DNA from 2 places in the Peribacillus sp. S4 genome. Region 2 is predicted to be linked to the other one. Evidence: riboswitches for the same ligand, from Rfam matches in the RefSeq annotation. Region 2 holds a riboswitch; the other holds the start of a gene.
The links. A riboswitch is a leader RNA that binds a small molecule or an ion and turns the genes downstream of it on or off. The one in region 2 is predicted to bind glycine.
Positions count from the first base shown of each region.

Region 1 (11,540 bases), 1.1 Mb from region 2:
TAGCACGGTTAACATTCACTTCTTTATACAATGGTCTCTCACCATCCTTTAGATTTGTAATTAAAATATGTAAAAACTTCGAATTCAGAATGATGAACACTACCGCTATTGGTGTCAGAAAAATACCGTCACTACAATTTCATTTCTAGCAATCTTGAGCTACGGTGAGGGAGGGAGATAGACCTTAAAATTTTTTTATTGACAGACGCTTTCCCTTCCACCACTTCACTTCTTCAGTTTTCATAGTTATATTGCCTAATACTTAATGCTTTGGTTCTCCCACCTATCATATGATTCGCCTCCCCCATGAAGGAAGAAGTATTCAAATTTTCTATTACTATCTATATATCTATGCGTGTATTTCCTTACCATATACAGCTAGGGCAGCTTCCCCAATTGCTTCAGCTAATGTAGGATGAGGGTGTATCGTATGCGCAATATCCATAGCTGTTGCATTTAATACTCGTGCAAGACCAGCTTCTGAAATCATATCGGTTACATGAGGGCCAACCATATGCGCTCCTAACAATTTACAGGATTCTTCGTCAACAACGAGTTTGACAAAACCGTCTGATTCACCAAAAACAAGAGCCTTTCCAATCGCACGGAAGGAGAACTTCCCTGTTTTTACTTGATACCCTTTCTCCTTCGCATCCTCTTCTGTTAACCCAACACTAGCTACCTCCGGGTTACTATATATGCATTTTGAAACAAGAGATTGATCAAGTGGCACAGGGTTTTCTCCTGCCATATGTTCAATTGCGATGATCCCTTCATGTGAAGCGACATGGGCAAGCTGTAATCCTCCAATCACATCTCCAATTGCATAAATGTTTGGCTCATTCGTTTGGTAATACTCATTTGTTTGAATAACACGGTCGACTTCAACTTTGGTATTTTCAAGGTGAATGCCTTCAATGTTTGCTAATCTTCCGACAGATACCAATAATTTTTCTGCTGAAAATGTCGTTTCTTTCCCTTTATATTCCGCCTTTATAGAGACACCGTCTCCTTTTTCTAACGATTCTGGAAGCACCTTTGCCCCTGTTACGATTTTTACACCTTTTTTCTTCATTAGTCGCTGTACTTCCTTTGAAATATCTTTATCTTCCGTCGGTAAAATGCGCTCGGCATACTCTATCACAGTTACTTCTAATCCAAAGTCAATAAGCATCGAAGCCCATTCTATTCCAATAACACCGCCGCCGACAATAATGATGGAATTTGGGAGCTCTTTCATTTGAAGCGCTTCATCCGATGTCATCACATATTCACTATCTGCTTCTAGGCCGGGTAATGTTCTTGGACGAGATCCTGTAGCTATTAAAATATTTCGAGAGTTTAATATTGTTTCCAGTTCATGATTATTCAATCTCACTAAAACATCTTTAGACTGTGAAATAATCCCTTTTCCTTCGAACACATCTATTTTCCCTTTTTTCATTAAATGTTGAACACCTTTATATAAGCGTTCAGTAATTTCTTCTTTCCTGGCCTGTACTTTTGAGAAGTCCAGCCCAACTTCCGGTGCAATAACACCAAATTTATCTGCATTCTTTGCATTTGTGTATACCTCTGCACTTCTTAATAATGCTTTACTTGGAATACAACCTGCATGAAGGCAAGTTCCACCAAGTTTACCTTGTTCAACTACCGCCGTTTTTAATCCTAATTGAGACGCACGAATGGCAGCAACATATCCACCGGTGCCGCCACCGATGATAACAACGTCATATTGTTGATTCACCTAATACTTCCCCCTTTGGTTTTCATAACCATAGATAAATATATGAATCGTGTAAGAAAACAACTAACTTATTAAACACGATCTAATCTTTTAATAGGTAAACGATCACGATACTTTAATTTATTTCAATGGCACATGCACTGGATGCAAAGCTTTCTCCAACAATAAAGTCACTATCTTCTCTATAATCAATTTGTATTTCCTCATCTAAATAGCGTTTTGTAAAATGATCTAATCTAAGCTGAACTCCCTCATATTCAATAATTACATCGTTTCTGCGGGGCTCGTCCAATAAGAGGGAGAACTTCATCGACACCCCGCAGCCGCCGGCAATATCAGCGTCAAGGCGAGGAATTTGCGTACCGTTACATGTCATTTCCTTCAGTTTATTCATGGCTGCCTCTGTTATTTTCATTTTGGCTATCATCTGATTCTCCCCTTTCTTAATGGTTTATTGAAAGATGATTACGCATTAACCTTAGTTGCACGAACTTGTTCATCTGCATGATAGGAGGAGCGAACAAGCGGACCGGCTTCGCAATGACTAAACCCTTTTGACATTGCAATGTTTTTCAGTTCTTCAAACTCTTCTGGACTCCAATATTTTTCGACCTTCAAATGTCGTTTAGTCGGCTGCAAATATTGACCAATAGTCATAATGTCCACATCGTTAGCACGAAGATCATCCATTGTTTCCATAATTTCTTCTTTTGTTTCTCCTAGACCAATCATAATGCTTGATTTCGTAGGGATAGTCGAATTCATTTGCTTTGCCCGCTGTAAAAACTCTAATGAACGTTCGTATGTTGCACGTGCACGAACTTTTTGGGATAAGCGTTTTACTGTTTCAATGTTGTGATTCAAAATGTCTGGTCTTGTATCCATTAATGTTTTTAAGTTGTCATATTCCCCATTCAAATCCGAGGGGAGAACTTCAATGCTGCAAAATGGATTTTGCCGCCTCACTGCCTTTACAGTTTCTGCAAATACCTCTGCTCCGCCGTCTTTTAAGTCATCACGAGCAACAGCGGTAATCACCACATGCTTTAGGTTCATTTGCTTTACTGATTCTGCGACACGTTCGGGCTCTTCCCAATCAAGCTCTGATGGTAGCCCTGTTTGAACTGCACAGAACCTGCAAGCTCGCGTACATATACTTCCTAAAATCATGAAAGTTGCCGTTTTTCGTACCGCCCAGCATTCATGAATGTTAGGGCATCTTGCTTCTTCACAAACAGTATGAAGTTTTTTTTCGCGCATCATTTTCTTTAAGCCCGTATATTGTTCATTCGTATTTAATTTAATTTTAAGCCATTCTGGTTTACGAAGATCGTTGATGAACATTTTATTTCTCACTCCTATGAGCAGATGTAATTTTAGCTTGAAAGAGGTTGTTCAGTAGGCCTAAAAAAAGTCCGATAGAGTTTCTCCGTTGCTCTGTCTTTTAAGTTCTCAAGACTATTTTCTCCTTGCATCTCTTGGCACTTTTTTCATCCTTTTTAAAACACGCTTATGAAACCACCTAGAATGAAATATCGAGATTCTTTTCTTCATATTCCATCCTTGGTGGTTCATATTCATTCATTTATGACGTTACCGTTGCTTCCTCTACTATTTCTTCTTTGGAATAACGCAAGATTGGTTGTCTAGCTGCTTGGACCTCATCCAATCGTCCAATCACTGTAGTATGTGGTGCTTCTAAAACAACCCCTGGGTTTTCTTCCACTTCTTTGGCAATTGTAATCATGACATCCGCAAAAGCATCAAGTGTTTCTTTGGACTCTGTTTCAGTCGGTTCAATCATCAAACATTCCTCAACATTTAACGGGAAATAGATGGTCGGCGGATGGTAGCCGAAATCTAGCAGACGTTTTGCCATATCAAGCGTTCTTACACCCAGCTTTTTCTGCCTAGATCCGGATAGGACAAATTCATGCTTGCAAATTTGTAAATATGGCGCTTCAAAATATGGCTCTAATCTTTTACGAAGGTAATTAGCATGAAGCACGGCACTTTCAGATACTTGGCGCAGCCCTTCAGGCCCCATCGTGCGAATATAAGTATACGCCCGCAAGAGAATTCCAAAGTTTCCATAATACCCTTTTACCCTTCCGATAGAGTGCGGATAATTAGCGTTCAGCACATATTTATCACCTTCTTTTTCGATGCGCGGCACTGGCAAGTAAGGAGTAAGTTTCTCTTTCACACCGACAGGGCCTGCCCCTGGACCGCCACCTCCATGAGGCGTCGTAAATGTTTTGTGAAGATTTAAGTGCACGATGTCAAAGCCCATTTGACCTGGTGTTGTTTTACCTAAAATGGCATTGGCATTCGCTCCGTCATAATATAATAGGCCCCCTGCTTCATGGACAACCTGTGCGATTTCCACAATTTCTTTTTCAAAAAGTCCAAGGGTATTCGGATTCGTCAGCATTAGCGCAGCTGTATCAGGTCCCACATGTTTCTTTAATTCTTCTAAGTCTACTAATCCATTTTTATCGGATGGAATCGTGATCGTTTGAAAACCAGCAACACTTGCACTTGCAGGATTTGTACCGTGCGCTGAGTCTGGAACAAGTACTTTCGTTCTGGTTTCACCTTTTTGAGCATGATACGCTTTAACCATCATTAAACCTGTCCATTCCCCTTGAGCCCCTGCGGATGGCTGTAATGTAACAGCATCCATTCCTGTAATGACCGCTAGCTCTTCCTGTAATTCATATAAAACCTCCAATGCACCCTGTACTGTTTCAACGGGCTGATAGGGATGAATGCGGCTAAAGCCTTCCAAACGTGCCACATCTTCATTTATTTTCGGATTGTACTTCATCGTGCAAGAACCCAGAGGATAAAATCCATTATCGATTCCATGGTTTTTATTAGAGAGCGCTGTGTAATGGCGGACAAGCTGCAACTCTGATACTTCTGGTAGTTCAGCCGGTTCGTCACGAATTAAATGCTTTGGAAATTTTTCATTTATATCAACATAGTCAACGTCACTATCCGGAATACTTGAACCTACCCGTCCTGGACGACTTATTTCAAAAATTAACTCATTATATTCAACCATTTACAATCGCCTCCAAAGCATCAACAAATTGGTCAATTTCTTCTTTTGTTCGCTGCTCAGTCACAGCTAGCAACATTTTATTTTCAAAACCGTAATCACTTTTTAAATCAAATCCACCGATAATACCCGCCTTAAGAAGGTTTGCATTGACTTCCTTTACCGGAAGAGGAAGCCCGACAACAAACTCATTGAAGAATGGTGCTTCATTGTATATAGAATAGCCTTTCTGCTCTAGGGTTTTCGCCATGTAATCAGCTTTCTCAATGTTTAGCTGTGCCATTTGACGAATCCCTTGCTTCCCAAGTGATGTCATACAAATAGAAGAGGCGAGAGCATTTAATGCCTGGTTGGAACAAATATTGGATGAGGCTTTATCACGGCGAATATGCTGTTCACGTGCTTGAAGTGTTAACACAAATCCGCGCTGTCCTTTTTCATCTGCTGTTTGGCCTACAATACGTCCTGGGATTTTACGCATGAGTTTTTTATTTACCGCAAAATAGCCGCAGTGTGGCCCGCCAAAGGACATCGGGATTCCTAATGGCTGCATATCACCGATCACGATATCTGCCCCAAGTTTCCCAGGAGCCTGTAAGAGTGCTAGTGCAAGAGGATTGGCGCTTACGATTAAAAGGGCACCTTTTTCTTCCGCAATTTTCTTAATTGCTTTTATATCCTCAATGGAACCGAAGAAATTTGGATATTGAACAATTACGGCAGCAGTATCTTTATCAATTTGTTCTTGAAGCTTCCCTAAATCTGTAATCTCACCGGCAAGGTTTACTTCCTCAGCTGTGTATCCCGGACCTGCTGCTACTGTATGTAAAATAGCACGGGATTCAGGATGTACCGCTTTGGATACAAGAACTTTCGAACGTCTTGTAGATGTGACAGCAAGCGATGCAGCTTCCGCAAGCGATGTAAAACCATCGTACATGGAAGAATTAGCCACATCCATTCCTGTCAACTCACAAACCATCGTTTGAAATTCAAAAATTGCTTGTAATTCACCTTGACTGATTTCCGGTTGGTAAGGTGTATAGGCCGTGTAAAATTCGGAGCGCGAAATCATATGGTTTACCACACTTGGAATGTAGTGATCATATGTACCCGCGCCTAGGAAAGTCGGATAATGATTCGCATTTTTGTTTTTTGTAGCAAGCTGGTTCATTCTTTTCAAAAGAAGCGGTTCAGGAACCGCCTTTGGGATGTTTAGCTCACCCTGCAGTCTAATTTCAGCTGGAATATCTTCAAATAACTCATCTATTGAAGAAATATTTAAAAATGAGAGCATTTCGTCTTGATCTTGTTTCGTATCAGGAAGGTATCTAAAAGTGGCTGTCATATTATTCCTCTCCTTCATTAGTAAATGCTTGATACTCATCTTCGTTTAGAAGTGAGTCTAACTCTTCTGGATTGGACATTTCTACTTCGACTAACCAGCCTGCTTCAAATGGATGCTCGTTAATCGTCTCTGGGGCACCCTCTAACTCTTCGTTTACAGTAACCACCGTACCTGAAACAGGTGAGTAAAGTTCGGAAACTGCTTTAACTGACTCGATCGTTCCCATCGATTCATTGACCGTTACTTCATCATCAATCTCTGGATTTTCAACAAAGACGATATCACCTAAAGCCTTTTGTGCATAATCAGAGATTCCAATACGTACACGATTTCCTTCTAATTGTTGGACCCATTCATGTTCTTTGCTATATCGAAAACTTGATATTACTTTCGTCATTGTATTTTCCCCTTTTCTTTTCGTTTTTTTAACTATTGTCATAATTCTGAATATATTTTGGGTAATTTTACTCTTAGGTAATCCATTTCAGGCTGCAAGCCAGGTAACGTAAATCGACTCAGGAAAACTATACGATAACTCTATTAAAATATTTCCGCTTATCTTTTGTAGAATGGTGCATTAACAATAACGGCTTCTATCTGTTTATTTCGGATTTCCACTTTTATCGGCGTACCCACTTCAGATTGATCGGCTAATAACAAGGCAAGACCTAAGCTTTTTTTCAAAGATGGTGATTGTGTTCCTGATGTAACAATACCTATTTCCTCTCCATCTTTAGAAATTACCTTGTAACCATGACGCGGAATCCCACGGCCTGTTACTTCAATCCCTACTAATTTTCGTTTTAATCCAGCTTCTTTTTGTTCTGTAAGAGCAGATTTTCCGATAAAGTCACTTTCTTTATTCGTCTTTACGACAAAGCCGATTCCTGCTTCAAGCGGGCTGATGTCTTTACTTAGTTCTTGGCCATAGAGTGCAAGACGTGCTTCAAGACGAAGCGTGTCCCGTGCACCTAGTCCGCAAGGTTTTAATCCACTCGTGGCTCCTGCTTCTATGATCTTTTCCCAAAGTACTACCGCTTTGTCTGCAGATAAATAAAGTTCAAATCCATTTTCTCCTGTGTACCCTGTACGGGATACAAGTACGTCGGTAATACCAGAGATGTTGACATGCTGGGCGAATTTAAAAGAACCAATTTCTGATAAATCTATTTCCGTTAACTTTTGCAAAATGCTTTCTGCCTTTGGTCCTTGGATGGCAAGCTGAGCGATGTCTTCCGAAATGTTTTGGAGCTCCATCTCTCCTTTTACTTGCTGCTTCATCCATTCGTAATCTTTCTCAATGTTTGCAGCATTAATGACAAGTAAATATTTTTCATTCCCTAATTTATAAACTAATAAATCATCAACCGTTCCTCCGTCTGGATAACACATTGCGGTATACTGTGCTTGATTGATGCCAAGCTTTGTTACATCGTTTGTAACAAGGTAGTTAATATAACTCTCGGCATCTTTCCCTTCCACAAGTACTTCTCCCATATGGGAAACATCAAAAAGTCCTGCTTCAGTTCGAACAGCTTCATGCTCTTCTAAAATGCTTGTAAATTGAACCGGCAGAGACCAGCCACCAAAATTTATGACTTTTGCTCCGTATTTTTCATATACTTCAAAAAGCGGTGTTTGCTTTAATGTTGTTTCAATCCCCATGGTTTACCCCCAATTATGATTTTCTGTAAAATAGTTCAACTATTACCGGTTTCTTTATTGTCAGGAGACATATCTTTCTGCCATGGCCGTTGCTCAGGTTTTCAGCAAAGGCATAATTCCATTAAGCCGTCCCTTTCTTTACACAGTAATTGGCTGTTGAAATAAAGGATAACCATCACAAATCCCTTTCGTCGTTTCTCTTGCTTTCTGAAGAACGTCTTTATTCCCTTTACTCTTTAGAACAGTTGCAATCATTTCACCAATTTTCACCATCTCTTCTTTCTTCATGCCTCGAGTTGTTATGGCTGCTGTGCCCATTCGGATACCGCTCGTAACAAAGGGCTTTTCTGGATCATAGGGAATCGTATTTTTATTAACGGTAATGCCTGCGTCTTCCAATAGTTTCTCTGCTTCTTTTCCTGTTAAATTCCACGGACGCAAATCTAAAAGGACAATATGATTATCTGTTCCACCAGAAACAAGGACTGCACCTTCATTTTTTAATGTTTCGCCAAGTGTTGTAGCATTTTCAATGACTTGTTTCGCATAATCCTTAAAGCTTGGTTGTAAAGCTTCGTTGAATGCAACTGCTTTTGCTGCAATGATATGCATAAGTGGACCACCTTGAATTCCAGGGAATACGGATTTATTAATCGCTTTGATAATTACTTCATCGTTTGTTAAAATGATGCCCCCCCGAGGTCCTCTTAATGTTTTATGAGTTGTACTTGTCACAACATCCGCATATGGGATTGGGGATGGGTGAAGACCAGTAGCTACCAGACCGGCTATATGAGCCATATCCACCATAAGTTTTGCACCCACTTGATCGGCAATTTCTCTAAATCGTGCAAAATTAATCGTTCTTGGATAGGCACTAGTTCCTGCAATAATCAATTTAGGTTTTTCTTTCTTTGCGATAGCTTCCAACTCATCATAATCAATTAACTGAGTATCTTCTCTAACTCCATAGGACACAACTTCAAACCATTTTCCTGAAACGCTGACTGGGCTTCCATGAGTTAAGTGGCCACCATGTGAAAGGTTCATTCCCATCACCTTATCACCAGGCTGAAGCAGTGCGAAAAAAACTGCGAAATTGGCTTGTGCACCTGAGTGAGGCTGAACATTTGCATATTTGGCACCGAAAAGCTTTGTTAGCCGCTCAATAGCCGTTTGTTCTGCCACATCGACAAATTCACACCCACCATAATAGCGCTTTCCTGGATAACCTTCTGCATATTTATTTGTCATCACGCTTCCCATTGCCTCTAATACATCTGGGCTAACAAAGTTCTCTGATGCAATCAACTCCAGTGTTTGATGTTGACGTTGTCCTTCTTTTTCAATCGCTTCAAAAATGGTTAAATCATTTTGATGTAAACTCATTTAAATTTCCTCCTAGACATTTTTATTAATTCTGAATTTTTATTTAATTACTAATTCCAATATGGTACTAGACACTAAATTTCTTGCCCGCTACAGGCCTGCTTTTCTATAAAACTGTTAAAAATAGTATGCTTTACAACCTTTTTTGCACGCAAAAAAGGACAGAAAAGGGTCGTAGCGTTCTCTACCCTTCTCTGTCCTTTTACCTGAGAGTTTAGCTCCATTTTTTAATAGAGCCTTTCCCCTTTGGTGGCGTATATGTTAATACGCGCTCTCCAGAGGTGCGTCCATTTGTGGTTCCATCTACCTGAGAGATTTGTTCCAAGGGTCTTTTTGGAACTTGCTCCTTCGGTGGCTTGTCGCTTTGCACTCTCCCACAACTGTCATCCGCTTATTCAATTTAGTACATTTAGAATAGTTGTTGAGCATAATTATGTCAAGCATTTTTGAAAGCGCTAACAATACTATTCTAAAATATTTATTTCGAATTATCATATGATCAACCAGATACCTTTGTTTTTTTAAAACGGACAGATTTTTTACTCACCGAGTTGGAAAATATGGAGCGGCCTATCTGAACAAACACCGCAAATAGAATCAAAGGATTTCTTGACTCTTAATTCCCCGCTATCTCTCTCTGATTCGCCTGATCCACCTTCGTTTTGCCCATCTTATAAATCGCAATCAGCATAATGAACCAAACAGGTGTAACGAATAAGGCAACACGAGTGTCGTCCGCAAGTGCAAGAACCACAAGGACGAACGCTAGGAAAGCAAGGATGAAGTAATTGGAAATTGGATAAAGTGGTAATTTAAATTTGCTCTTTTTCACTAGATCTGGCCTTGTTTTACGGTATTTCAAATGACTGATGACTGTAATTCCCCAAATAAAGATGAAACATACTGTAGAAATACTTGTAATCAAGGTAAATACACCTTCAGGCATTAAATAGTTCAAAACAACGGAAATTAAAATGACAACAGTTGAAAAGAACAATGCATTGGAAGGTACTTTTCGGTCATTAAGTTTTGCAAACGGTACAGGTGCATTTTTATCTTTGGCAAGTGAATATACCATCCGGCTTGTACTGAAGATTGCGCTGTTACATGCCGAAGCAGCCGATGTTAGGACGACAAAATTAACGATACCAGCTGCACCAGCGATACCTACAGCCACAAATACTTGGACGAATGGGCTTTCCGTTGGGATGATTGCGTTCCAAGGATAAACACTCATAATGACAATAAGTGCGCCAATGTAGAAAATTATAATCCGAATAGGAATATTATTGATCGCTTTGGGGATAACTTTTTCTGGATTTTCTGTTTCACCTGCTGTAAGTCCTACAAGTTCAATGCCCACAAACGCAAACACTACCATCTGGAATGAGAGGACAAAACCATTTATTCCATTTGGGAACATACCTTCGTGACTCCATAGATTCGTGAAACTTGCTGCGCCTGAATCAGTGGAAAAGCCTTTAATAATCATGAAAATACCGATAACAATTAGTGCTAGGATAGCGATGACCTTAATTAATGCGAACCAGAATTCCATTTCGCCAAAAAGTTTTACGGTTGCAAGATTCATAAATAGCAAAATGACTAGAGCAATTAATCCTGGCATCCACTGCGGTACGGAAGGAAACCAATACTGAGTATAAAGACCAACTGCCGTTAAGTCGGCCATTGCGATTGATATCCAGCAAAACCAGTAGGTCCAGCCGGTTACAAATGCTGCCATATTACCTAAATAGTCTCTTACAAAGTCAACAAAGGAATGATAGTTCAAATTAGATAAGAGCAGTTCTCCAAGTGCGCGCATGATTAAGAAGCAAATGATGCCTGTAATCATGTAAGCAAATAGAATTGATGGCCCGGCTAAATGAATAGATTTTCCTGCTCCAAGAAATAATCCCGTTCCGATTGCCCCACCAATAGCTATGAGTTGTACGTGCCTGTTTTTTAGCCCTCTATCCAACTTTTGTTCCTGCATACGATTTCCCACCTTCTACTTTTTTAGGCTACTTGGAATTTTCCCCATTTAAAGGGTCAGCCTTTCAATGAGTGTGAATTATTAGCGTACTGGAGACTGCCTCACTATTGTAAGCGCTTTCTTTGATGCGTGCTAGTTATAGATTTTTGAAATAAAGCTACCAACCATTTTTGAAAATATAGCATTAATTGTACAAAACAAAGGATAGATCATTTATCTACAGATCTCAATTCACACTCCTCTCTTTTTATCTTTCCAAGTACAAAAAAGGGCAGAGGAAAGATAGGTATTTTCCTACCTTCCTCTGTCCTTTTACCTGAGAGTTTAA
Region 1 is NZ_CP175708.1:2,615,301-2,626,840, reverse strand. It holds gene purU (formyltetrahydrofolate deformylase) at 1-31, opposite strand, end outside; gene lpdA (dihydrolipoyl dehydrogenase) at 350-1,747, opposite strand; gene ACJ9PY_RS12520 (iron-sulfur cluster biosynthesis family protein) at 1,863-2,174, opposite strand; gene lipA (lipoyl synthase) at 2,213-3,091, opposite strand; gene gcvPB (aminomethyl-transferring glycine dehydrogenase subunit GcvPB) at 3,333-4,817, opposite strand; gene gcvPA (aminomethyl-transferring glycine dehydrogenase subunit GcvPA) at 4,810-6,162, opposite strand; gene gcvH (glycine cleavage system protein GcvH) at 6,164-6,559, opposite strand; gene gcvT (glycine cleavage system aminomethyltransferase GcvT) at 6,718-7,827, opposite strand; gene glyA (serine hydroxymethyltransferase) at 7,966-9,216, opposite strand; glycine riboswitch at 9,401-9,505, opposite strand; gene ACJ9PY_RS12485 (amino acid permease) at 9,833-11,212, opposite strand.
Region 1: it holds a riboswitch for glycine, as region 2 does, so the genes downstream of both, glyA (serine hydroxymethyltransferase) here and gcvT (glycine cleavage system aminomethyltransferase GcvT) in region 2, are expected to answer to the same signal.

Region 2 (11,540 bases):
CGATGTGGTCTCACGGATTTCAATGTTCAAATCTTCGAATTTCTTCTTCAATTCCCGGCCAAGCGGGTATTCCAATGCCCTTGGCTCGATATATACTAACTGTGGCATAAATGGTTTCATTTCGATCTCCATTCTTTTTTCGATTTGTTCATACTTTCAATCGAACTACACAATCTAATTGATAAGGATAGTTTTTCTTTATTCTTTTATCCTCATGATTGTTTTTACTTGGAAATTCAAAATGAAGGAGATGCGATATGGCTAATAAACGAGACTTCTTGACAAATGGAATGGGAAAACAAACGATCACCGTTCAAACAGATAATAAATTTCCAAATCCAAGGAATATACCGGGAGACTCTGTCGATGAATTTTCAGTATTGAAAGATGGCAACCAATATCTAGCCGAAAAGGAAATAGGGCAGCAAAATGAAAATGGTTGATTGAACGTGAAAAGAAGACCGAATTTACGATTATTCGGTCTTCACCTATTGGTATATATCACTGCCCTGGATTAATGACTCTAAAAAAAGCCGTTAAGATAGCTTTGCAGCATACTTAACGACTTCCTTTGCATCAGCTTATAGCCCGCATTTCAATTGCGCTCCGCAATTCGTGCACGTATTGCATCCGCCCATTTCCTGAACTTCACCCTTACGGCATACGGGGCAAGTGTTACCCACTTCCGAACCAATTGTAACATTCGTCGAACGCAGCTCATTTATCGTATCGACCAATACAACTTTTTTCTTTTCTTCCACATTTGTCAATTCATCCATTTCAAGCTGCTCGTCCATTTGGTTTTCTTCCGCTTTGAGCGTAAGGACCTGACTGTCACGGCTGCCATCCACATATACCGTTCCGCCTTTTGCTCCGCCTTTGTATAGACGTTCATATACCTTTTCAACTTGTTCGACAGTATATCCTTTTGGGGCATTGACCGTCTTGCTGATCGAGCTGTCAATCCAGCGTTGAATGATGCATTGAACATCAGCATGTGCTTCTGGAGCTAATTCCATAGCGGAAATGAACCATTTTGGAAGCTCTTCTGTATCGGCTTCTGGATGGCGATCCAAGTATTCCTGTACAATGTCAGCCTTAACTTCAATGAATTTACCAAGACGGCCGCTGCGGAAATACGTGAAGGAGAAATATGGTTCAAGACCTGTTGATACCCCAACCATCGTTCCTGTACTTCCCGTAGGAGCCACTGTCAATAAATGAGAGTTACGGATACCATGTGCAGCAACACTTTCCCTGATATCTTCCGGCATTTTTTCCATAAATCCGGTTTGTGTGAAACGTGTTCTAAGCTCATTGGTTTCTTTGTCCGTTGACCCGATCAGGAACGGGAAACTGCCTTTTTCTTTAGCAAGTTCCACCGAAGCCCTGTAAGCTGTGGTCGCAATCGTTTCAAACACCTTGTCAACCAGGATATTTCCTTCTTCAGAGCCATATTCCGTTTCACAGTAGATCAACAGGTCATGCAGACCCATTACACCTAGTCCAACCCGTCGCTCGCCCAGTGCCTGTTTTTTGTTTTCATCCAAGAAATAAGGAGTTGCGTCAATGACATTGTCCTGCATGCGCACACCGACTTCAACTGTCTGCTTAAGTTTCTCGAAATTAACCGTTTTGCTTTCTTTATCAGCCATTTCAGCCAGATTGACAGCAGCAAGGTTACATACTGAATATGGAGCCAATGGCTGTTCTCCACAAGGGTTCGTGGCTACAACCTGTTGACCGTATGCTTTGGCATTCGTCATTTCATTTGCATTATCGATAAAGAAAATACCTGGTTCAGCAGAATATGTTGCACAAATGTTTATTAAGTTCCAAAGCTCTTTAGCCCGGATTTTACGGTAAACACGGACTTTATGACCCATTTTCTCCCATTCGCGAACATCGCCGACATTATGCCATTCTTTATTGTAAATGGCCATTTCTTCGGCATTATAGCTTTCAACATCAGGAAAACGCAATTCATATTCCGCATCTTGTTCAGCCGCTTCCATAAATTCCTTGGTCAGGCAAATGGAGATATTGGCTCCAGTCAAGAAATCCGAATTATGGACACTGTATGTTCCGCCTGTACGGATCTTTTCCTCTGCATCCCTAATGATTTTCTCGCTGAACCCGCCTTGGCCAGGAATCTCCTTATAATTGATGATCCCTTGATACATAGCCGTTTCCTGTTCCGTGTGCGGCGTGAATTTCAATTTATCCGTGGCATATTTCTTGATGGCTTCATCTTTGGTGTTTTCCACTAGGTAACGCAAAATCCTTGGATTTTGCATTTTGGAAATGATGAACTCTGCAATATCGGGATGCCAATCAGCAAGCATGATCATTTGCGCGCCTCGTCTGCTGCCGCCCTGTTCAACAAGATGCGTCAGTTTTGCAATATCGTCAAGCCATGACACTGAACCCGAGGATTTTCCATTCACCCCTTTTGCCAGAGTGTTTCTTGGACGCAGTGTCGATCCGTTCGTACCCACTCCGCCGCCGCGGCTCATGATTTCCATCACTTGTTTCCTATGTTCTGAAATACCTTCACGTGAATCCGGTACGAATGGCATTACATAGCAGTTGAAATAAGTAACATCCGTATTGGAACCTGCACCGTATAATACTCGGCCTGCCGGGACGAAATTAAGGTTCTTTAATTCTTCATAGAATTTATTGAACCATTCCGTTCTTTTTTCTTCCGTGGTTTCCACTGATGCCAATCCCGTTGCATTACGTTTCGCAATTTGTTCATAGTATATTTCAAGAGGCTTTTCGATTATATCCAACGGACGGTTTACAATTCCCGTCTCAACTTCTTCCGGATTATCCAATACGCCACGGAATTCTTCATCCACCAATACCTTGGCTTTTTTGGTTTCCCAATCAATTTCAACGATGTAACCGAGACCCCTTGCTGGGAATTTCGGATCTTCCTTAATCGTCAACACGACGAAATCGCCTGCCGAGAGTGTGATTTTTTCAGTATCCTTAAAAGAATAGCGGTCAAGCATGACTAGACGGGACACTCCCTTATGCGCCATTTTCATATCAGCAGTTACAGGGTGAACCTGGGGAAATAAAGAAATATCCTTATTCAACCTTTCTAGATCAACCTTTAAAGCTTCTTTTATTACAACCGACATAATTCCCTCTCCTTTATATGTTTCATGATCCGTTCTTGCTGCCGCAAAAATCCTTATGTAGCCTTACATGTCCGTTTCGCTTAACAAGTACCCTAAATTTATCATAGCGAAACTCAAAAATCAACATATAGTGTCGCATTAAATATTTCAACTACTATATATTGTGTTTGTTTTGAATAACTTTTAATTTTGTCAAACGTTAAATCAATTAATATAGTTAGCAAAAGGGAGGAAAATGTCGATTTATAATAATTTTTCATCAGATTTCAATTAATTTGGACCTTGCTTTTTCCCCATCCCTTTTAGGGCTTATCCCTGCAAGGGATGTGTTATTCGGTCAAACAAATCTGAAAAAACTTTTTATTATCCACTCTAATTATGCTTCCTCTATCTCATGAAATTCCATTCATCGCTTTCATATTTGCTTTCTGCAATTGCCTTCACTTCCAGCAATTGCTTTTCGGTGAGGACATATGGCTCTAAATCGACCGAAAGTCCTTCGGCAAAACCTTTTTCGAAAGCTTCTTTCGCTTCAGGGATGGTTATCTTTCTCCCGGCAATGTCATTCATGGCCACAGCTTTGTTTTTTAAGTTTTTTTGCATTCTCTCTTTAACCCTGTCATTTGAGAATTTAAATACGCTAAAGAGCTTATCATCATCAAGCTCAAGCAAAATGGACCCGTGCTGAAGGATGACGCCTTTTTGCCTGGTTTGAGCGCTGCCAGCGACCTTCCTGCCCTCAACGACCAGTTCATACCAGCTAGGTGCATCAAAGCAGACGGAAGACCTGGGCGATTTTAAAGCCGCTTTTTCCTGTTCGCTTCGAGGCACGGCAAAATAAGCATCCAATCCAAGATTCCTGAACCCCATCAATATTCCTTCAGAAATGACACGATAAGCTTCAGTAACGGTTGTTGGCATTCCCGGATAGGATTCTGGAACGATTACACTATAAGTCAATTCATGTTCGTGCAGTACCGCTCGTCCTCCTGTCGGCCTGCGAACAAAACCAAGGCCCTGCCTTTTGACCTCTTCCAGATCAATCTCCGCTTCTGCCTTTTGAAAATAACCGATCGACAATGTCGCTGGATCCCAGCCGTAAAAGCGTATGATCGGCGGAATTTCCCCTTTGCTTTGCCAGTTTAACAGGGCTTCGTCCAGCGCCATATTAAAAGCCGGTGAACAATACCCCGAATCTATAAAACCCCATTTTTCTTTAGTCATCCTTACCCCTCGTTTCGATAGACGTTTTTCAATCCCCCACAAAAAACTCACATGTAGTAGTTTAACAGACTTTAACACTCTAAAAAAGAAAGTGCTATCAAGTCATGAAGAATTTGATGAAAATTCTTTTTGATTATTGGGTAAAGCAATTATATAATAAAGATTGTCTGTATTCGTTAAGGTAGAAGGGAGTTTTTATGTTTGGAAATATTATATACACTGCTCATCATCCTCGGAGTGGTTATTGCGTATTCACTTTTTAATTGGTACCGCCAGCGTAAAATCGTTAAAACACTAACACAGGACGAATTTATCGCCAACTACAGAAAAGTGCAGCTAATTGATGTGCGGGAACCGAATGATTTCGAAAATGGTCATATCTTAGGCGCAAGAAACATCCCTATGACTCAAATGAAAACCCGCTTGGTCGAAATTAGGCCGGACAAGCCTGTATATTTGTACGCTCAAAGCGAAATCATCAGCGGCAGAGCTGCAGCCATGCTATACAAAAAGGGCTACAGGGAACTTTTTCACTTAAAGGGCGGTTTCAAGATGTGGACCGGGAAAATCAAAGCAAAGAAATAAGACCCATCTCGGCATGGGCTCTTTTTAATTCCATAGCTCAAGTAAAAGAAAGTCAACAGTTGGACTTTAATGGAATCTTACATAAACATGAAAAATCCCCGCCGGAAGGCAGGGATTTTTTTCGTGTAAGCTACTAATCTAGGCTTGATAACGCAAAATGGGTTTTCTTGCAGCAAGAGTTTCATCAAGCCGCTTTATAACGGTTGTATGCGGAGCTTCCTGAACGATTTCCGGAGTTTCTTCCGCTTCCTTGGCAATCTGGATCATCGCATCGATGAACGCATCCAGCGTTTCTTTTGACTCGGTTTCAGTCGGTTCTATCATCATTCCTTCTTCCACGTTCAACGGGAAGTAAATGGTTGGAGGATGATACCCGAAATCCAGCAATCTTTTAGCTATATCGAGAGTCCTTACCCCCAATTTCTTTTGCCGGCGTCCGCTTAATACGAATTCATGCTTACAATGACGATTATATGGTAAGTCAAAATAAGGTTCCAACTTGCGCATCATATAATTGGCATTGATGACCGCGTTCTCTGTGACGGCTTTAAGGCCATCAGGACCCATTGAACGAATGTACGTATATGCCCTCACGTTTATTCCGAAATTACCATAATAAGGTTTTACCCTGCCAATGGATTGCGGACGATCATAATCAAGGACGAATTGCTCGCCTTGCTTGACTATAAGAGGTTTAGGCAAGTAAGGAATCAAGTCGGACTTCACACCTACAGGACCAGAACCCGGGCCGCCGCCTCCATGCGGGCCTGTAAATGTTTTATGGAGATTTAAATGAACCACATCAAAGCCCATGTCACCCGGTCGTGCTTTTGATAGGACTGCATTCAGATTCGCTCCATCATAATAAAGCTTCCCACCTGCGTCATGGACAAGTTGTGCCATTTCCAAAATATTTTCTTCAAACAATCCCAATGTATTGGGGTTCGTCAGCATCAAGGCCGCCGTATCAGGTCCGACAACACGTTTTAAATCTTCAAGGTCGACTAACCCATTTTCATCGGACTTCACTGTAATCGTTTCTAGTCCGGCAACAGTGGCAGAGGCAGGATTCGTACCATGGGCCGAATCAGGTACAATCACTTTCGTCCGTTCTGTATCGCCATTCGCTTCGTGAAAAGCGCGAATCATCATCAATCCTGTCCATTCACCGTGGGCACCTGCTGCAGGCTGTAATGTCACTTGGTCCATCCCGGTGATTTCCGTTAAGTGTTCCTGCAAATCAAATAATAGTCCCAATGCTCCTTGTACAGTAGCGGGATCTTGATATGGATGGATATGGGCAAAACCGTTGAAACGTGCCACATTTTCATTTATTTTCGGATTATATTTCATCGTGCATGAACCCAGCGGATAAAAACCCGAATCCACCCCATGATTCCGTTTGGAAAGTGCAGTATAGTGACGCATGATATCCAGTTCGGACACCTCAGGAAGCTTTGCCTCTTCTTCACGGATGTAGTCGGCAGGAAGAATTTCTTCGAGCGGAATAGTTGCAACATCCATTTCTGGCAGACTGTACCCGATCCGGCCGGAAGTACTGATTTCAAAAATGAGTGATTGATCTTGATTATTCATGTTGATCCCCCAATTCCTGCGCAAGTGCATCAATTTCTTCTTTTGTTCTTAGTTCAGTTACCGCAACCAGCATATGGTCTTTCAATTCAGGATAAACCGTCCCTAAATCGAAGCCGCCGATCATCCCTTTTTCAAAAAGGTTTTTATTGACCTCTGAAAACGGAGCAGGCAGTTTAATGACAAATTCATTAAACGAAGGACCGTCGAATATCACTTCCACCCCTTTGGCCATAATTGCTTTTTTCGCATAATGTGCTTTTTGAATATTTTGCACGGCCATTTCTTTGACACCCTTTTTCCCAAGCGCGGTCATTGCAACAGAAGCGGCCAAGGCATTCAAAGCTTGATTGGAACAAATGTTGGATGTGGCTTTGTCACGGCGAATGTGCTGTTCACGAGCTTGAAGCGTCAGGACAAACCCTCTTTTTCCATTCTCATCGACCGTTTGACCGACGAGTCTGCCCGGAACTTTCCGTACAAGTTTATTAGTAACCGCAAAATATCCACAATGAGGGCCACCGAATGCCGCTGGAATGCCGAATGGCTGAGCATCCCCCGTTACGATATCTGCACCGAGTGCACCAGGGGATGTCAAAGCTCCCAATGCAAGCGGATTACTGGAAACGATAAACATGGACTTGACGCCATGAATGATTTCTTCCATTTCTTTCAATGGCTCGATCCGGCCAAAAAAGTTCGGGTATTGCACGATCACTCCTGCAATGTCATCATTCGCCAATTCCCTTAAAGCAGCTAAGTCCGTCACACCGTCTTTATGAGGAATTTCGATCACTTCCACGCGTTGCCCTTTTGCATATGTCTTCACAACTTCTCTTGATTCAGGATGAACGGTTCCTGAAATGAGAATCCTCTTCCGCCTTGTCTGTCCTGAAGCAAGCATCGCTGCTTCAGCCAGCGCCGTCCCGCCGTCATACATGGAGGAGTTAGCCACATCCATGCCCGTCAATTCACATATCATCGTTTGATATTCAAAGATTGCTTGAAGCTCGCCCTGTGAAATTTCAGGCTGATACGGTGTATATGCCGTATAAAACTCAGAACGGGAAAGAACATGATCGACGATGACCGGCGCATAATGGTCATAGACACCCGCACCAAGGAAGGAAGCATAATTTTTAAGGTCCGCATTCTTTGCAGCAAGCCTTGATAATTCTTTCATTAATGCAGGTTCCGATTTAGCAGGCTTGATATCGTATTCTCCTTGAAAACGAACGCTTTCAGGGATATCATTGAAAAGTTCTTCAGCAGCGGATACCCCTATCGCTTCCAGCATTTCTTGTTTATCTTGCTCTGTCATGGGTAAATAACGATGTTTCATCTAATGACCATTCCCCTCTATTTACGTGGTTTTTTATAAAAAGGTGTTTGTATTATAACGGCTTTCAAACGTTTGGAACGGATTTCCACTTCGACTTCCGCATCCAGCACCGAAAATTCCTTATCGATAAGTACCAATCCAACGTTTTTCTTCAATGTTGGCGATTGGGTACCAGTCGTGACCACGCCAATGACTTCATCACCGCTGTATACCTTATACCCATGACGTGGAATGCCACGGTCAATCATTTCAATTCCCACAAGCTTCCGGGGAGCCCCTTTCTCCTTTTGCTCAGCAAGAACGGCTTTCCCGAAAAAATCAACTTCCTTATCCACTTTTACTGCAAAACCAATCCCGGCTTCTATCGGGGTGATGTCAGCTGAAAGCTCCTGCCCATACAGCGGCAGTTTCGCTTCAAAACGCAGGGTATCACGAGCACCTAAACCAATCGGCTGAACCCCCTCTTCCTTACCGGCATCCATAATCGCCTTCCAAAGGGCAGGGCCATTTTTACTGTCGCTATATATTTCAAAACCATCTTCACCAGTGTATCCAGTACGGGAAACCAGCGTGGAGATACCGTTAATCATGACATTATCCTTGAACCTGAAAAATCCAATTTCACTTAAGTCAGTACTTCCCGATAGTTTTTGTAATATCTTCTCTGCAGCTGGTCCTTGAAGTGCCAGCTGTGTATAGTCACTTGAGACATTCGTAATTTGGGCATCTTCCGTTAAATTAGCTTGCAGCCAATTGAAATCTTTTTCTGTATTCGCTGCATTGACCACGAGCAGATAGTCTTCCTCAGCCCTTTTATACACGATAAGATCATCAACCGTGCCTCCGTTTTCATAACACATGGCGGTATATTGGGCCCCGCCCTGTTGCAGCTTTGATATATCATTTGTCAGCATCTTCTGTAAAAAGGAAAGGCTCCCAGGCCCCTTAACATCGACTTCCCCCATATGGGAAACATCAAATAACCCCGCTTTTGTCCGTACGGCTTCATGTTCATCCTTTATACCCGAAAATTGGACAGGAAGTTCCCAGCCGCCAAAATCAATCGTTTTACCTCCGTATTCACGATAAACCTCAAATAGTGGTGTTCTTTTTAAATTGGTCAAAAAATGACCCCCTTCAGATTTTTTTAAAAATTAATTGGCTTCATTATCAAAAGCTTCTTGTCATTACACATCAGATACAAGCTGATTCATGATGTGAAAAAAGCACAAAAAAGGACAGAGAAAGCCCGTTTGAGCTTTTTCTCTGTCCTGAAACCTGAAAGTTTACCTATGTAATAGGTTTTCCCCTTTGGTGGCCGTCCCATAACGGGCGGCGCTCTCCAGAGTTGCGTCCAATAAGAGTTCTTTTGCCTGAGAGATTCACTGCTAAGTTTGCTCCTTCGGCGCTACATCCGTAGTCTCTCCCCTTATCTTCACCCGCATATAAATGGTCTACCATTGAAAGGAAGCCAATAAGCCCCAAGCATCGGTAAAACCTTTGAGCATAAATGGAATGCATTCTCTGCCAATTCTCCTAAAACTTCAGAAACCGTTTGACTGATCTCCTTCAGTAATCTTGGATAAACTAGGAGCCTATAGCCCATACTAAGAAAACGCGAACTGCAAAATCGATGTACAAACATTCTTTGTAGCGTTTGGAAATTGGAATTTTCTAAATATACTTATATCCTACCCTAAGAAACTTATCTCTGCAATATTTTTTAAAAAAGAAATATTTTTCTTACTTCACATATGAAATGTTCGGGTTTTGACCTTATATTAAGGAAATTATGATTTAAGAGGGAGTTATTTCTATGAAAATCAATATATCCTTCAATTCTGAATGGAATGACGAGTTTCTGCAAAAGATGGAAAATGACGGTCCATGGGGAAATTGGGAGCTTTATAAGTTGGCGGTTCAAATGGAGGAAAACCTTATCATCCCTGATTTTGAAGGTTTACAGGCGCCCAAGCACCTTCCTCAGCTAACCCCGCTTCCCCATCAATTGGAAGCGGCGAAGCAAGTAGTGGAAAAAATGAATGGAAAAGCCATTTTGGCTGATGAAGTAGGGCTGGGAAAAACAATTGAAGCAGGCTTGATCCTAAAAGAGTATATGATTAGGGGCCTTGTAAAAAAAGTATTGATCCTTGTTCCGGCTTCCCTTGTCACACAATGGGCATTTGAATTGAATACCAAGTTTCATATTCCGGCAGTCGTTCAGAGAAAAAGTTATGTCTGGGACTCCTGTGATGTAGTCATTTCATCAATTGATACAGCGAAACGCGCTCCACATCGAGATATCATCTTTACTCAGGAATATGACTTCATCATTATTGATGAAGCTCATAAACTTAAAAATAATAAGACGAAGAACTATGAATTCGTCCAAAATCTGAAAAAGAAATTTTGCTTACTCCTGACAGCCACTCCGATTCAAAATAAAGTCGAGGAGATATTCCACCTCGTTTCGTTATTGAAACCGGGCCACTTGGGAAATGCCTCACTCTTTTCGGAAAAGTATAAAGGGAAAGGCCGGAACATAACTGAAGATGAACACCTAAAGGAACTTGTCAACACTGTCATGATTCGAAACCGGCGGGCCGATACTGGCATTGAATGGACAAAACGGCATGTGGAAACCATCACCATTGAATTTTCTCCAACGGAACAAGCATTATATGATGCTGTTTCCAAATTCAAGCCAATTTCGGATGGATCAAAAGGAAGCGCCTTTTCGGCTCTCACTCTCCAAAGGGAAGCATGCAGCAGCAGAGAGGCTGTCTTTTATACATTAAAGAATATGAGAGATAAATACGATCAGCCTTCCCCTGATTTTTTGGCAAAGCTTGATGATTTATTTACTAAAGTGAATGAAACGGTCCAGAACTCAAAGGCTGAAAAAGCTTTGGAACTGATCAAGAAAATTGATGACAAAGTGATAATCTTTACGGAATATAGGGCGACTCAACTATATCTCCAATGGTACCTACAGCAGAATGGAATTTCTTCTGTTCCTTTCCGAGGAGGTTTTAAGCGCGGAAAGAAAGACTGGATGCGTGAATTATTCCAAAAGAACATTCAGGTATTAATCGCAACAGAAGCTGGCGGGGAAGGGATAAACCTTCAGTTTTGCCATCACTTGATTAATTTTGACCTGCCCTGGAACCCAATGAGGCTTGAACAGAGAATTGGACGGATTCACCGCCTTGGTCAGGAAGAAGATGTGATGATTTATAACTTTGCCACGAAAAATACAGTTGAAGAACATATACTGAAGTTACTATACGAAAAAATAAATTTATTTGAAAAAGTAATCGGTGAATTGGATGATATTTTAACCAAACTGGATATTAACAACATTGAAGAATATTTAATTGATGTGGTCGGCGAGTCCAAAACAGAAGGCGAAATGAAAATCAAGATGGATAATTTTTCATCGTTGATCCAATTCGCTCAATCAATGAAGGAAGGTGAGGTTCATGCAGCAACGGGAAATTCATGATTTTTTAATCACTTTCTTTAAAGCCAACGATTGTGAAATACTGGATAATGCACCAACCCACCTTACAGTGCAATTGACGATTGAGATGGATAAAGAATTAATGAACAGACCCTTTTATTGGCATTATCTAGAAAAAACA
Region 2 is NZ_CP175708.1:3,665,572-3,677,111, forward strand. It holds gene splB (spore photoproduct lyase) at 1-120, opposite strand, end outside; gene ACJ9PY_RS17375 (hypothetical protein) at 258-443, shown strand; gene ACJ9PY_RS17380 (vitamin B12-dependent ribonucleotide reductase) at 582-3,152, opposite strand; gene ACJ9PY_RS17385 (biotin/lipoate A/B protein ligase family protein) at 3,540-4,376, opposite strand; gene ACJ9PY_RS17390 (rhodanese-like domain-containing protein) at 4,578-4,961, shown strand; gene gcvPB (aminomethyl-transferring glycine dehydrogenase subunit GcvPB) at 5,100-6,557, opposite strand; gene gcvPA (aminomethyl-transferring glycine dehydrogenase subunit GcvPA) at 6,550-7,896, opposite strand; gene gcvT (glycine cleavage system aminomethyltransferase GcvT) at 7,914-9,020, opposite strand; glycine riboswitch at 9,248-9,335, opposite strand; gene ACJ9PY_RS17410 (DEAD/DEAH box helicase) at 9,713-11,401, shown strand; gene ACJ9PY_RS17415 (YqhG family protein) at 11,379-11,540, shown strand, end outside.